DNA from 3 places in the Rummeliibacillus sp. BSL5 genome. Region 1 is predicted to be linked to each of the others. Evidence: riboswitches for the same ligand, from Rfam matches in the RefSeq annotation. Region 1 holds a riboswitch; each other region holds the start of a gene.
What was found. A riboswitch is a leader RNA that binds a small molecule or an ion and turns the genes downstream of it on or off. The one in region 1 is predicted to bind thiamine pyrophosphate.

Region 1 (4,855 bases):
GAGTGTTTACTAAGAAGGAAAAACATACTTTGATAGATGGATTCCCTGTGACATAATGGTATATATAGGAATTTTGGACATTATCCAAAAATGACAAGCAGAAAGGGGAGAGAGTGTGGTTACAATTGATTATTCATCTATTGCTATTATACCTGTCATAACTCTAATTTTAGCTTGGTGTATCTGTGGTTACCTTTTCTACCGTAACTATAAAAAACATGGAGGCGTCATTAAAATTTGGAAGGCTACACTTGTCCTATTTATTGGCCTTTTTTCTTTTTCTATCAACTTGAACATCTGGAACACAGCGCTAAAACTATCCATTTTGCCTTTAGGGGTATGGATTTTATATTTTGTGTTGAAAGGCAAAAATCGATGGCAATCGTATCGCTCTTTTGCTTGGATGGGATTTGGCTTCAATTATATTTTTCTAGTAGCTTCACTTGTAACAATACCCTTTCAACATTGGATTTTTCCAGACAAAAATCCAACTACCTTTATGGCAAATTTAGAGAATGCAAAATTAATCACTATTCATCCTTCAGCAAAAAAGAATATAGTGTTAGATAGAAAGAAGCTAGCAGGGAAATTCACACACTTGAAACAGCGGGAAATCTATAGCGATAAGTGGTTTTCAAGCCTTTATGAGATGAGTCCCTCAGAAATTAACAAAAAAGATGAACATTTTCCTTATCAGCTTGTAGGAGTAAAGCCGAAATGGGGAAGTGGGCTTCCCTCACCGGTTCTGTACATAGAAAAAGACGGAAAAGGAATTCTGATAACTACGTCTCAGCATCAGCTTTACTACCGTTTAAATGATTCCGTGCTAAAGGAGGAGCATTAGTATGAAGAAAAGAAAAGGAATGTTTGCTCTTTTAGTGGTGGTTATTGGTCTATTCTTCTATTCTTCTTATTCAAAACCAGCGCCTTTTCCAACAGAGGAAGCGCTGAAAAAGGATATAAATGAGACCTTCCCAGGGGCTAGCGTAAAAACAATACAAGATATAATCCACGTTGATGAACGCCATATTGTGGTTCCTTTTATTTCTTTGAATAAAGACTATGGACTTAGCTATTGGATTTGGAAGAAGAATAAATGGCGAGTCGCTGAAGTGGATAATCGCGAAGAACCGATGATATGGAAGATAGAAGATAGAAAACGGCCAAAGTATGTATATGTGTGGAATATTTTTCATAAAAATAAGGTTGATTCATTTACATTTTATCTAACGAGACAGCGGGATTATATCACCTGGGATAGGAAAAGTCTTTATGTTCCACCAGTTCAAATGACGGAGAAAGTGTTATTGCATAATAAGACATATGGGGTTTTTCCTATTCCAGAAGATTGGTCTGCGATCAAAGATTATGCTAGACCTGTTCAAACGGATTGGCTCTTCTCAAATGAGGAGGATGGAGATTCGCTTAATTTTGGATGGAGACCGAATGCCAAGCCTGGTGTAAAAGAGCCGATTGATTTTACTAATAATGGAGAAAGCTTTTCAACCGGGGATATCATTTTACGCTTTCCAGAACTTTTAGAAAAGGGAAGTCGTGATCTTTATGAATGAGTATCGATAATCTAGGAGGTGTTTTTATGAAAATGATAAAAAATTTAAACTCAAAAGATGAAATTATGGATGCCTTTCCGGTCATGAGCCAACTCAGAACACATTTAGATATAAACACATATGTAGAATTAGTGATGGAAGCGATGGAAAAGGAACAGTATAAGCTCTATGCACTCGTTGACTCTGATGAAATAGTTGCGGTGGTCGGATTCCAGCCGATGATTACTCTTTATTATGGAAGATATATATGGGTATGCGATTTAGTCACAGATGCATCTAAGCGTTCGTTCGGTTATGGAGAAGAGTTGCTTGTATTTGTAGAAGAATGGGCGAAAGAATATAAGTATGAGTGTGTGGCCTTATCTTCTGGGTTGCAACGTACGAAGGCACACCATTTTTATGAAGAAAAGATGGGGTACGACAAGGTAAGCTATGTGTTTAAGAAAGAATTCTGATATATTGTAAAAAGCAAATGCTTGTTTTATCCTTGAATGGCATCCAGTTGAATGGTACGATGAATATAACTTAAATATTTGCAGGGGGACACGAAAGTGTTGAGAAGGTTTAAGCCTGACCCTTAGAACCTGTCAGTTAATACTGGCGTAGGGAGCAAAGTACATATGATCGTTTTGTACAGCAGCTCTCCGTTTATGGGAGAGTTTTTTTGTACCCAACCAAATATTTTAGTGCGGGGGGACACGAAAGTGTTGAGAAGGTTAAAACCTGACCCTTAGAACCTGACAGTTAATACTGACGTAGGGAGCAGATGAAGGTATGAAATCTCTATGTCTACTCATAGGGATTTTTTGCGTCTACGTCCACTTTAAAGGAGGACGAACAGTGAGATTTGATGAAGTTGTTAGAGAAGAAGCAGATGCATATTGGGATGATAGCATGGTACACCCATTCGTGAAAGGGTTAGTACAGGGCACACTGCCAATGGAGAACTTTAAATTTTATATGATGCAGGATGCCATTTATTTAAAGCATTACTCAAAAATATTGGCAATAGCAGCATCCAAATCAGAGACGAACCAGGAAATGGCCTATTATCTTGAATCAGCTAGAAGTATAAATGAAGCAGAACTTGAGCTCCACCGGACTGTTTTCAAAGAACTTCATATTGGAGAACAGGAACAAGCGGAGCTTATTCCTGCGCCAGCCAACAATAATTATATTAACCATATGTATAACGCCGTTCTAAACGAAAGCCTGCCAGTTGCATTTGCTGCGTTGCTGCCATGTCCTTGGTTATACCAAAGTATTGGTGAAGAGTATAAAGATGAAAAACCGACACAGAAGTTATACAGAGATTGGATTGAATTGTATAGCAGTAAAGAGTTTAAAGATCAACTGGGTATCCAAAAGCAGATGCTCAATAAGTATGCGAAAGAACACCCAGCTGACCATCAAAAGATGAAAGCGTTTATCCAAATGAGTGCCTATTATGAATGCAAGTTTTGGGATATGGCCTGGTCTTTAGAAAATTGGAAGGAGCTTACACCTTATGAGCTTGCTTAAAATAAATCAGGAAAATCCTTTAATCCACTGTATAACAAATTATGTAGTAGCAAATTTTACAGCAAACGGACTGCTCGCAATTGGGGCATCACCAGTTATGGCAGATGAAATCGCAGAGGTAGGAGATATGGTTTCTGTTGCAAGTGGTTTACTTATTAATATTGGCACCATTAATGGACGAACAAAAGAAGCAATGATTGTAGCTGGACGCAAAGCAAATGAAGTGGGAATTCCTGTCGTCCTTGATCCGGTAGGCGTAGGTGCCACTGCCTTTCGCCGCGAGACAGTGAAGAATCTATTGAGAGAAATCAAATTTGATCTTATTCGCTGCAATACTGGAGAACTTGCAGCTATCGCAGGTGTCAATTGGGACTCAAAGGGAGTAGACAGCGGTGTAGGAGAAATGGATATCGAGCAGACAGCAAAAGCTATAGCGAAACAGTACAACTGTCTTGTCATTGTCACGGGAGAAGTGGATATTGCCACAAACGGTGAAAGTATTGATTATATAGCAGGCGGCCATGAGCTGATGACCAAGATAACAGGAACAGGTTGTTTGCTTAGCGCCATCTGTACAGCAGCCTTAGCAGTAGAAAGAAATAACCTTTCTATCTTAAGCGACGTTTTGAAAGACTATAAAAAAGTTGCGGAGAAGGCTCGCCAGAAGGAATGGTTAGGCACTGTTCAACAAGAAGTGCTCAATCAATTGCACCAGATTGCAGGAGGGCGAGCATAATGAATATTGCCATGACTATTGCCGGTTCTGACAGTGGCGGAGGAGCAGGTATTCAAGCAGATCTAAAGACTTTCCAGGAGCTTGGCGTTTTTGGCACATCGGCTATTACAGCATTGACTGCGCAAAATACGCTTGGTGTTGAGGGCATATTCTCTGCCGATTCCTCATTTGTTCAGCAGCAAATCGAAGTAGTGATGAAGGATATGCCGGTAAAAGCGGTGAAAACGGGCATGTTGTTTTCTGCCGAGATTATTGAAGCTGTAACATATAGTTTGCGAGATAAAGAGACAGAATTGGTAGTAGACCCAGTGATGATTGCGAAAGGTGGAGCATCTTTGTTGCAACATGAGGCAGTGACTGCGCTGAAAAAAAACCTATTGCCGCGTGCAACTGTTCTTACACCAAACATACCAGAAGCAGAGGTAATAAGCGGAATCGAAATAAAAAGCCCAAAAGACTTAGAAAAGGCTGCAAACGCAATGCTTGCAATGGGTGTTTCATGCGTCATTATAAAAGGCGGTCATTTAGAAGGTAAGGATGCAGTAGATACTGTATATTTTCAAGATGGTTCGTTCTTTTCAATGCAAACGAAGCGAATTTCCACTGTTCAAACACACGGTACAGGATGTACATTCTCAGCAGCGCTAACCGCTTTTTTGGCACAGGGCTTCTCTTTAAAAAGTGCCATAATAGAAGCGAAAAAATTTGTCCATTTAGCTATTCAACATCCATTAAATATAGGGAATGGACATGGCCCTACAAACCATTTTGCGTATAAAAAATTAAGCGGCAACTGTGAGGTGACAATTAGTGAGGAAAGAGGATTTAGCAGTTTATCTAATTATGGGCACGCAAAACTGCATTGAACCACCCCTCCAAGTGCTCGAACAAGCATTACAGGCTGGTATCACAATGTTTCAGTTGCGTGAAAAGGGTGAAGGGGCATTAACTGGCATAGAACTTGAAATGTTCGCGCGTGAGTGCCAGAAGCTATGTAAGCAATATGAGGTCCCATTTATTGTGAATG
Region 2 (4,855 bases), on a different contig from region 1:
TTTGCGCTATTATGCATTTACCTTTATTAATATGACTTACCAGCACTATGAAAAGTTTTGAGGAAAACAAAATGTTTGTATTTAGTGGTTTCTTTTAAAAAAGAGTTTAAGAAAAAATGGATTAAAGATAAAATAGAAAAGCTAGGTTATACTCTAGAAATAAAATGTGTTAAATTCATAAACAATGTAAATAGGATATACAGGATATAGATGAAAGGATTTGTATGAATATGAAAGAAAATTTTTGGCGTGACTTGCCACGACCATTCTTTGTACTGGCTCCAATGGAAGATGTGACAGATGTTGTATTTCGCCATGTCGTGAGCAAAGCAGGACGTCCGGATGTATTTTTCACCGAGTTTACAAACACGGATAGCTATTGCCATCCAGAAGGAAAGAACAGTCTGCGTGGACGTTTGACTTTTACAGAGGACGAACAGCCAATGGTGGCACATATTTGGGGAGACAAGCCCGAGTATTTCCGTGAAATGAGTATCGGAATGGCTGAAATGGGTTACAAAGGCATCGATATCAATATGGGCTGTCCTGTACCTAATGTAGCCTCTAGAGGAAAGGGAAGCGGTCTTATCCTTCGACCAGATGCAGCTGCAGAAATCATCCAAGCTGCAAAAGCAGGGGGACTGCCTGTCAGTGTGAAAACACGGTTAGGCTACACAGAGCTAAATGAGTGGGAGGATTGGCTAACGCATATATTGAAGCAGGATATTGCCAACCTTTCAATACACCTGCGAACAAGAAAAGAAATGAGCAAAGTAGATGCCCACTGGGAGATGATTCCGGCAATCAAGGAATTACGTGACCGTATTGCACCTGACACAATGCTTACCATCAATGGAGATATCCCAGACCGCCAAAAAGGCCTTGAGCTCGCTGAACAATACGGAATAGATGGCATCATGATTGGCCGCGGTATCTTTAAAAATCCGTTTGCATTTGAAAAAGAACCGCGAGAGCATAGCAGCCAGGAGCTTCTGGATCTTTTAAGATATCAGTTGGATCTGCACGATCAATATCAAGAAGTAGTGCCTCGTTCCATTTCGGGTCTTCATCGTTTCTTCAAAATCTATGTCAAAGGATTCCCTGGTGCTGGTGAATTGCGAAATCAATTGATGCACACGAAATCTACGGATGAAGTGCGTGGGTTGATTGATGGTTTTGAAATAAAGAATGTTGATTAGAAAGTAAAACCCAAACCTAAAAAAGGAAAAAGATTATCTCAACCCGTGATTGAGATAATCTTTTTTTAGTTATAACGTTTCCTAGAGAAACTAAACTATATTAGGATTAATATAAGGGGGTTTACATATGGATGAAAATGTATGGAAAGAATTTAAAGTAGCCATTGAAGAGGGGCAAGAATTATCATTTGATTATAAGAATGAAGAATGGTGGATTAGTAGGGTACCTGAAGAAAAGAGCTTTCTTCTTACACGTTCCAAAGATTCTCATACTCAAGCATTTAAATCAGCAGAAGAGTTATTTCAACATGGATTAATAGATGGAAAGCCATTTATTGAAAGAGTTAAAGACTTATAAGAACCATAATAAAACGAATGTTTTTGAAAACTTCATACTAGACTAGGAAGCCCAACAGCAATCAATTCTGGGGAAAGGGATGTTACTAAATTTCACCATATATGTTCTTGACAATCCATTCAATAATGTTAAGATAATATCGAATGTTGCTAAAACTTCATATGATTTACCACTAGGGGTGCCATTAGAATGGCTGAGATCAAAGTGTGACTTTGAGACTCTTGGAACCTGATTTGGTTTATACCAACGTAGGGAAGTGGCACGGCAGAAATTTTATTTTTTGTACATATAATTTCTAATACCCACTTTCTTTGCGTAAAGGAAAGTGGGATTTTTTTATTCCATTTTCCTAACACTATTTTTGGAGGGATTATGATGAAATTTTCAGAGCAGTTACGACTTGAGGCAGATTCTATTTGGGAAGCAAGCTTTCAGCATCCTTTTGTGACAGGTATAGCTGATGGCAGCTTGCCATTAGAAAGCTTCCGCTATTACGTGTTGCAGGATTCTTATTATCTTTCTCATTTTGCCAGAGTGCAGGCATTGGCGGGAGCAAAGGCACCCGATTTGCACACAACGGCTCGCATGGCTGTTCATGTACAAGGTACAGCTGAAGCAGAATTGAGTCTGCATGCTAATTTTTCAAAGCAATTAGGAATTACTGAAGCTGAAATCGCTGAGTTTAAGCCTTCCCCTACGGCGTATGCGTACACATCTCATCTATATCGAGCGGCATTTACCGGTCATATCGGTGATATTATTGCAGCGCTTCTTCCATGTTATTGGTTATACGATGAAATCGGTCAGCGTTTAATGGGAAATACGCCAAATCAACCAATTTATCAAGAGTGGATTGCTGCATACGGTGGCGATTGGTTTCATGAAAAAGTGGTGGAGCAAATTCAGCGAATCGATGAGATTGCTGAGAGGGTAACAGAATCAGATCGCATGCAAATGCTCGAGCATTTTATGATCAGCAGCCAGTACGAATATTCATTTTGGGAGATGGCTTATCAGCATGAAGAATGGCCAATCGTGAATAAGGATTCGATGGTGAGAGGCTAATGAATCGAGAGCTACACATTGTTTCGACAGGCAGACAGCCCATTCCTGAAATGATTGGAATCGCCAAGGAAATTCATCCATACATCGACGCTTTCCATATCCGTGAAAAACAAAAAACTGCGAGAGAATTAATGGAAATCGTAAATCAACTGAAAGCGGAAGGTGTCCCATCGGATAAAATCGTCATCAATGATCGACTGGATGTCGGAGCGGTCACAAGGGTGAAGGGCGTTCAACTAGCTAATCATAGCTTGGATATCGCAGTTGTGAAGGATGTATTTCCAGGATTGCGGCTAGGATGTTCCGTTCATACCGTAGAAGAAGCGATATATGCGAGTGAATGCAGTGCAGATTATGTGATATATGGACATATTTTCCATTCACAATCCAAGCCGAACAAAGAACCGCGAGGCCTAGAAAAATTAAAGGAATTAACTATGAACGTAAAGATTCCAGTGATTGCGATTGGCGGAATCCAATTTAAGAATGTAGAGAAAGTGTTGGAAGTGGGAGCGCAAGGGATTGCGGTCTTGTCAGGAGTGATGTTGGCAAACAATCCTGTACAGGCAGTGAAAAAGTATTCTGCAAAATTGAGGTTAACGGAAAGTCCTTTATCAAAATAAATTGATTAGCAAACGTAAAAGGAAGTGAGCGGATGAGACTCCAAATAAACGGCGAATTTCTAAATGTTCCCGAGCAAATAAGGGTAGTGTCAGATGTGATTCATCACTTTGGGTTAGAATCTAAGGTTTTCATTATGGAATTAAATCATAACATTTTAGACAAAAGCAGCTATTTCGAAACAGCCATATCAGATGGCGACAAAATAGAGATTGTACACTTTGTTGGAGGTGGATGAAATGTTGAAAATTGGGCCATATGAATTTCAATCAAGACTATTATTAGGAACAGGAAAGTACCCAAACTTTGATATTCAGAAAGAAGCCGTGGAAGCTTCAGGAACGGACATCCTTACGTTTGCCGTTAGAAGAATGAATATTTTTGAGGCGAGCCAGCCGAATTTCCTGGAAAAAATAGATTTAGCGAGGTATAAACTGCTACCCAATACTGCAGGAGCCACTACGGCTGAAGAAGCGGTTCGCATCGCCAAGCTGGCAAAGGCATCTGGCTTATGTGACATGATTAAAGTCGAAGTCATCGGTTGCCAAAAAACACTGTTGCCTGACCCGTTCGAAACATATAAGGCATCTGAAGAATTATTGAAAGAAGGATTTATTGTCCTTCCTTATATCTCGGATGATGTATTGCTAGCTAAAAGATTGCAAGAATTAGGCGTCCATGCAATCATGCCTGGCGCTTCTCCAATAGGCTCTGGTCAAGGCATTATCAACCCGCTTAATTTAAGCTTTATTATTGAGCAGGCAACTGTACCCGTTATTGTAGATGCAGGTATTGGTGCGCCATCTGATGCGGCTATTGCTATGGAGGCAGGAGCGGATGGCGTCCTCTTGAATACTGCTGTTTCTGGTGCTGGTGATCCCGTGAAAATGGCGAAAGCAATAAAGCTTGCCATTGAAGCAGGACGCTTAGGCTATGAAGCAGGTAGAATAGCGAAAAAAACCTATGCAACGGCTAGCAGTCCAACCGAAGGAATGAGCATCGGGTGAGTGAGCGTTATTCAAGGCAAGAATTATTTGCGCCTATCGGCAAAGAAGGCCAGAAGAAAATCAGGCAAAAGCATGTACTTGTAATTGGTGCAGGGGCGCTCGGAACGGGAAGTGCAGAAAGTCTCGTACGTATGGGGGTTGGTAAGCTGACCATAGTTGATCGAGATTACGTAGAGTGGAGTAATCTTCAAAGGCAACAATTATACGATGAGGAAGATGCCAAGCAACGCGTACCTAAAGCTATTGCAGCTCATAAACGATTATCACAGTTAAATAGTGAAGTAGAAATCCATGGCCTTGTTCAAGATGTTTCAGCAACTGAAGCAGAGCATCTTATAAGGGATGTGGATCTTATAATGGATGCCACAGATAATTTTGACACGCGCATGATCCTAAATGATGTAGCACAAAAATATAACATTCCATGGATTTATGGTGCTTGTGTCGGAAGCTATGGCATAAGCTATTCCATTATCCCGGGGAAAACGCCTTGTTTAAATTGTTTGCTGGAGACAGTGCCGATTGGTGGATTAACGTGTGATACGGCAGGTATAATCAGTCCCGCTGTCCAAATGGTAGTGGCTTATCAAATCACTGAAGCGCTA
Region 3 (4,855 bases), on a different contig from region 1:
GGTCCAGAAACCGCACCTTTCTCGTCAAATAGCTTTCCAGCCAAATCATCCAATTCTTTAGTCGTTACGCCTGGCTTAGCCGCTTCTTTTAAAGCCTCACGAATTTCAGCCATAGCACGGCCAGCTTTCATCAAAGCATCTATTTCTTCTTGCGTTTTTGCAATCATGTAAAACGATCCCTTCTGATTAATCTCGCTATTTAACTATACCACAAAATTCTGTGATGAAGTGAAACCCGGCTCAGTGGAGATTTCTCCATTCCTCCTCATAACCTGCTAACCAAACAGCTTCTTAGAATTTGAAAATGCGAGGTAAATTAATTGTACTTTCCTAAATTAACATATGCGTTTCTATAAAAATAAGTGCTTGCGCTTTAAGAAAAAGCCGCCGTTCAAAATGTTCGGCTCATAGGAAACAACAAAAGCAGATGGCGCTATTTTCGTAATGCAATCTCGGAAATACCTTTCCTCTTTTCTCTTGGCAATCACTTTCAAACAGAGACGTTCACCATCTTTACCATTACCAATCCAAGCTGTGACGCCAAAGCCTTCATCCCTCAATTTGCTAACCAACCCCTGCTGTTCTCTGTCAACAATCACGTCAAAGATCATATAACCAAGAGCGAGTTTGCTTTCAATGAGACCACCAGAATAAACGCCTAGTCCCCACCCTACGCAATAAGCTAATATATTGAGCGGACGGTCTAAGTTATCCAGCACAATCTTCAACCCCATCAAATAGATAAAGACCTCAGCCACAGACATCAGTGATGCTACAATTCGATATCCTTTTATCACAAGAATCATCCGCAATGTTACCAGTGTCATATACACTATATTGATAATAATAATTAATAAAAGCATCTCCAACAGATTCACCCCGCAATCAATTATTAGTATGTAGATTTATTACAATCCATACCCAGTCATGAAACTAAAAAAACGAATTGAGCTCCGTTACGATTCGCATATTAGCAGACTATATTAAAGAAGATTGGAATAAATACGATAAAATTGTTATAGAATTTTCAGGTAATCAAATCTTATAAACTTTTAGCTTCTGCCGAAGAAGATACCTTAAAAGAAGAAGGGTGGAAATTATATGAAAAATAGACTTGATCCAATAGAAGCAGCCTTACAGTTTGTTGAAAAACATTTTCATGATTGTCAGGGAGCTATCTTAGCTGGGAGTGTTGTTCGAGGTCAGGCAACTGAAACTTCTGATTTAGACATCATCATATTTGACAAAAGTTTTCGATTTTCTTATCGAGAATCCCTTATTGAATTTGGATGGAATATTGAACTGTTTGTTCATAATTTGAAGTCTTATCGTTTCTTTTTTGTAAGTGATTGTAAAGAAGGAAGGCCTACAATGCCAAGGATGGTAAGTGAGGGCAAAATTATAAAAGATACAGGAGTATTATCGGCTATTAGAAAGGAAGCCAAAGACTTAATAGAACAAGGGCCAGAAGATTGGACAAAAGAAACAATAGATATAAAGCGATATTTTGTTACGGATGTGTTAGACGATTTAATCGGTTGTCAAAATAGAGCTGAAGGCATTTTTATTGCGAGCACACTCAGCGAATTAGTTAGTGAGTTCATCCTTCGAAGTAATGGCAAATGGATTGGGACATCAAAATGGGTTTTTCGTTCATTAGTTCATCATGACCAAAAACTTGCAAACGAATTTGTTGAAGCATTCGACGCATATTATAAATCAAATGATATTGGTAAGATTGTATGCCTGACTGATCAAGTCCTGCAACCATTTGGTGGAAGATTATTTGAAGGATTTTCTTTAGGAAAATAACCTAATAAAAAAAAACGCTCAGAATGTATCTGAGCGTTTGTTCTTGTATTGCTAATACCATGTCGAATTCTTAATTTAATTAGCAGACTTCCTCATTAATTATTCGGATTAGCTATTCGTGGCGCAGATTTAAAGAGCAGCGCAACGACAATAATCGTTAAAATAATAGCAGGAATCATATAAGAGCCGTTGTACACAATAGAGTACCAATATACATTTTGCTTCCCTGCATATTCAGCAAAGAACACGACTCCTGCCAAAGTATGTGCTGCATATTTTAATAATCCGCCAATAAATGTTCCGATTGTTATAGCAACGATCATTTTGCCTGTTTGGCCACGTCGGTTGGCAGCAATCATCATTCCTCGCATCACACCAGCTAAGCCTACAGCAGTAAATGCAAAGAAATAATCGATGAAGCCTTGCAAAGGCGTTAACACATAGGCGCCCCCTATTAACACTTGCAATCCGCCAATTAATAGCCCTGTAACGAGTCCAGCCATTGTCCCCCAACGAAATGCCATCAGTACAATCGGAACCATTACAAGGCTAATAGAACCGCCCTGTGGCCATAGACTAAAGGATAGCTTATCCAGTACAAATCCGATCGCTGCAAATATGGCGATTTCAATCATCATTAATAAACGTTTCTTATTCAATATACTTCCTCCCGTATTTCGATGCAGCCCACTCTTGCCTAAAGCGTATTCCCGTAAACAAGTATTCCAGAAGATTTCCACCCAAATAAAAAACGACATTAGGATAGCCCTAACATCGAAATAAGTCGGTCTCTATCCACATTCCTACGCAAGCATTAACTTACAGGTTCAAAGGGTTAGAATTTCGGATTCACTCTCAGCCGCCCATTTGCGGCTCCCCTCGTGGTCGATACATCAGTATTTAATTGAACACATTTATTGTACTTGATTTGATTTTAAATTGCCATGGTAATTTTCATCTTTCTGAATCTTTCAGTGAGCCCTGTGCGTATGTATAGATATATGGAGGTGTCAAAATTGGAATTGGAAAACAATAATAACCGTGTAATCTCTTCTTTGTGTTATTTTAGTATATTTTTTGCTGGATTTATCTTGCCCGTCATCGTGTATTTTGCTGTAAAGGAACAAGAAGTGAAAAGGCACGCTAAGCGCGCTTTACTCTCTCACCTTCTTCTTCTGGTCCCTACCATTATTGGCGTCATTATATTTATGGCTGTGGTGGCTGGAGCCGGTTTTTACAGTTATTCATTTGAAACAGGGAGCCCAGATGCATCGTCCAATGATGGTATGTGGATTATGGGAGCATGGCTCATCTTTATTGTTGTAGAAGCTATCCTTTCGCTAGGCGTGTTCATTTGGAATATTGTACAAGGAATTAAAGTACTCAAAGTTTAAAATACTGTTAATATGGCTATTAGTTAAATATACACAAGCTCATCAATGAATGGAGTGCTACTATATGCAATTACGAAAAGTAATAAAAACTGTAATCAAAATCGCACCAGTTGTTTATCCAATCATCTTAAAAGTGATTGATGCAAGACATGATAAAAAAGCAATGAAAAAATAATCACTAAAAACGCCGTATTCCCTGTGGAATACGGCGTTTTTTTATATGAACTTTATGTTGAGATTAAAAGGTATAGCAACACCTAAGCATGACTACTTAAAATGCCCAGCTGCCATTGCGGAAAATAGGCTCAACTGTGCCATCTGCTAGAACGCCGTCGATATCCATTTCTCCGCTACCAATCATGAAGTCTTCATGAGTAATTGATGTATTAATACCTTTTTCTTCAAGCTCCTCTTTTGTCAGGCTGCTTCCACCTTCATAGCATGTCGGATAAGCTTCGCCAATCGCCAGGTGGTTAGAGGCATTTTCATCGAAAAGCGTATTGTAGTAAAGAATATTTGATGCAGAGATAGGCGACTCATGTGGTACAAGAGCAACTTCGCCAAGGTACTTAGAACCTTCATCCGCTTTGACTAATTCTTGCAGCAAATCATGACCAACCTCTGCTTCAGCTTTTACAATCTTTCCACCTTCGAATGTCAGCTTAAATTGATCGATAACATTACCTTGGAAAACAAGCGGTTTTGTATTCGATACAAAGCCGTTCACACCGTATTTTGATGGCATTGTGTACACTTCTTCTGTTGGCATATTTGCTACAAACGAAGAACCAGCAGGTGTATGGCTCGCACCTGTGCACCAAATATGCTTATCTGGCAATTCAATTGTTAAATCAGTGCCAGGCGCTTTATAATGCAGCTTTTGATAACGTTTTGCGTTTAAAAGATCTGCTCTCGCATCTAGGTTTTTCAAATGTTGTTCCCAGTTGTCTACAGCATTTCCTTCACCAATATGAACCGTTTTGAAGATCGCTTCCCATAATGCTGGCAGCTGCTCTTCTTCTTTTAAATCAGAGAATACTTTTGCAGCCCATTTCTTCGATGGTACAGCAATAATAGACCACGCAATCTTGTCGTTCATCACTGCATCGCGATAGTTTTCAAGCGCTTTGCCTGATGCTTTTTGCTGTGCGGATAGTTTTTCAACTGGCACCCCTGTAAGGTTATCCGGATCTTGTGCATCAATCCACAAAAGAGCACCCCCGCGCTCAATCAACTCATCTCGTTGTTCACTGATCCAGCGTGGAAATTTAGCAAATTCATCAGCTGGTGCATTGTCGTAAAAAGCGCGGTCAATCACATCATCTGAAAAATTAACCGTTACGCGTGCAGCCCCTGCTTCATACGCTTTTTTTGCCACTAATCTTGTAAATTCAACTGTCTCTGTAGTTGTATTGATTAACATGGTTTGACCCTTTTGTATATTTGCGCCCACTCTTACTGCAAGCTCAGCAAATTGTTCTAGCTTCTCTTCAAACGTCATATTATTTCCCTCTTTTCTTTGCGTGATAAGGTTTCTTCCCATCGCCCTTGTTTTTTCTGTTTGCATTTGTACCATTCGTTGAATAGCGTTTATTCCCTTTGTTAGGTTTGGCTTCTGCCTTTCCCTCTTTTAATTGGCCATTTGACCA

Region 2: it holds a riboswitch for thiamine pyrophosphate, as region 1 does, so the genes downstream of both, tenA (thiaminase II) here and tenA (thiaminase II) in region 1, are expected to answer to the same signal.
Region 3: it holds a riboswitch for thiamine pyrophosphate, as region 1 does, so the genes downstream of both, thiT (energy-coupled thiamine transporter ThiT) here and tenA (thiaminase II) in region 1, are expected to answer to the same signal.

The regions. Positions count from the first base shown of each region.
Region 1 is NZ_JAVGCV010000004.1:120,957-125,811, reverse strand. It holds gene RCJ93_RS13455 (hypothetical protein) at 116-844, shown strand; gene RCJ93_RS13450 (hypothetical protein) at 846-1,571, shown strand; gene RCJ93_RS13445 (GNAT family N-acetyltransferase) at 1,598-2,026, shown strand; TPP riboswitch at 2,099-2,197, shown strand; TPP riboswitch at 2,252-2,350, shown strand; gene tenA (thiaminase II) at 2,412-3,092, shown strand; gene thiM (hydroxyethylthiazole kinase) at 3,079-3,828, shown strand; gene thiD (bifunctional hydroxymethylpyrimidine kinase/phosphomethylpyrimidine kinase) at 3,828-4,694, shown strand; gene thiE (thiamine phosphate synthase) at 4,639-4,855, shown strand, end outside.
Region 2 is NZ_JAVGCV010000003.1:159,377-164,231, reverse strand. It holds gene RCJ93_RS12460 (tRNA dihydrouridine synthase) at 231-1,199, shown strand; gene RCJ93_RS12455 (hypothetical protein) at 1,327-1,557, shown strand; TPP riboswitch at 1,722-1,829, shown strand; gene tenA (thiaminase II) at 1,933-2,622, shown strand; gene tenI (thiazole tautomerase TenI) at 2,622-3,245, shown strand; gene thiS (sulfur carrier protein ThiS) at 3,278-3,481, shown strand; gene RCJ93_RS12435 (thiazole synthase) at 3,483-4,250, shown strand; gene RCJ93_RS12430 (thiazole biosynthesis adenylyltransferase ThiF) at 4,247-4,855, shown strand, end outside.
Region 3 is NZ_JAVGCV010000003.1:42,140-46,994, forward strand. It holds gene map (type I methionyl aminopeptidase) at 1-167, opposite strand, end outside; gene RCJ93_RS11910 (DUF2179 domain-containing protein) at 351-863, opposite strand; gene RCJ93_RS11915 (nucleotidyltransferase domain-containing protein) at 1,102-1,812, shown strand; gene thiT (energy-coupled thiamine transporter ThiT) at 1,908-2,471, opposite strand; TPP riboswitch at 2,596-2,702, opposite strand; gene RCJ93_RS11925 (DUF4870 domain-containing protein) at 2,829-3,206, shown strand; gene RCJ93_RS11930 (aminopeptidase) at 3,478-4,707, opposite strand; gene RCJ93_RS11935 (DEAD/DEAH box helicase) at 4,709-4,855, opposite strand, start outside.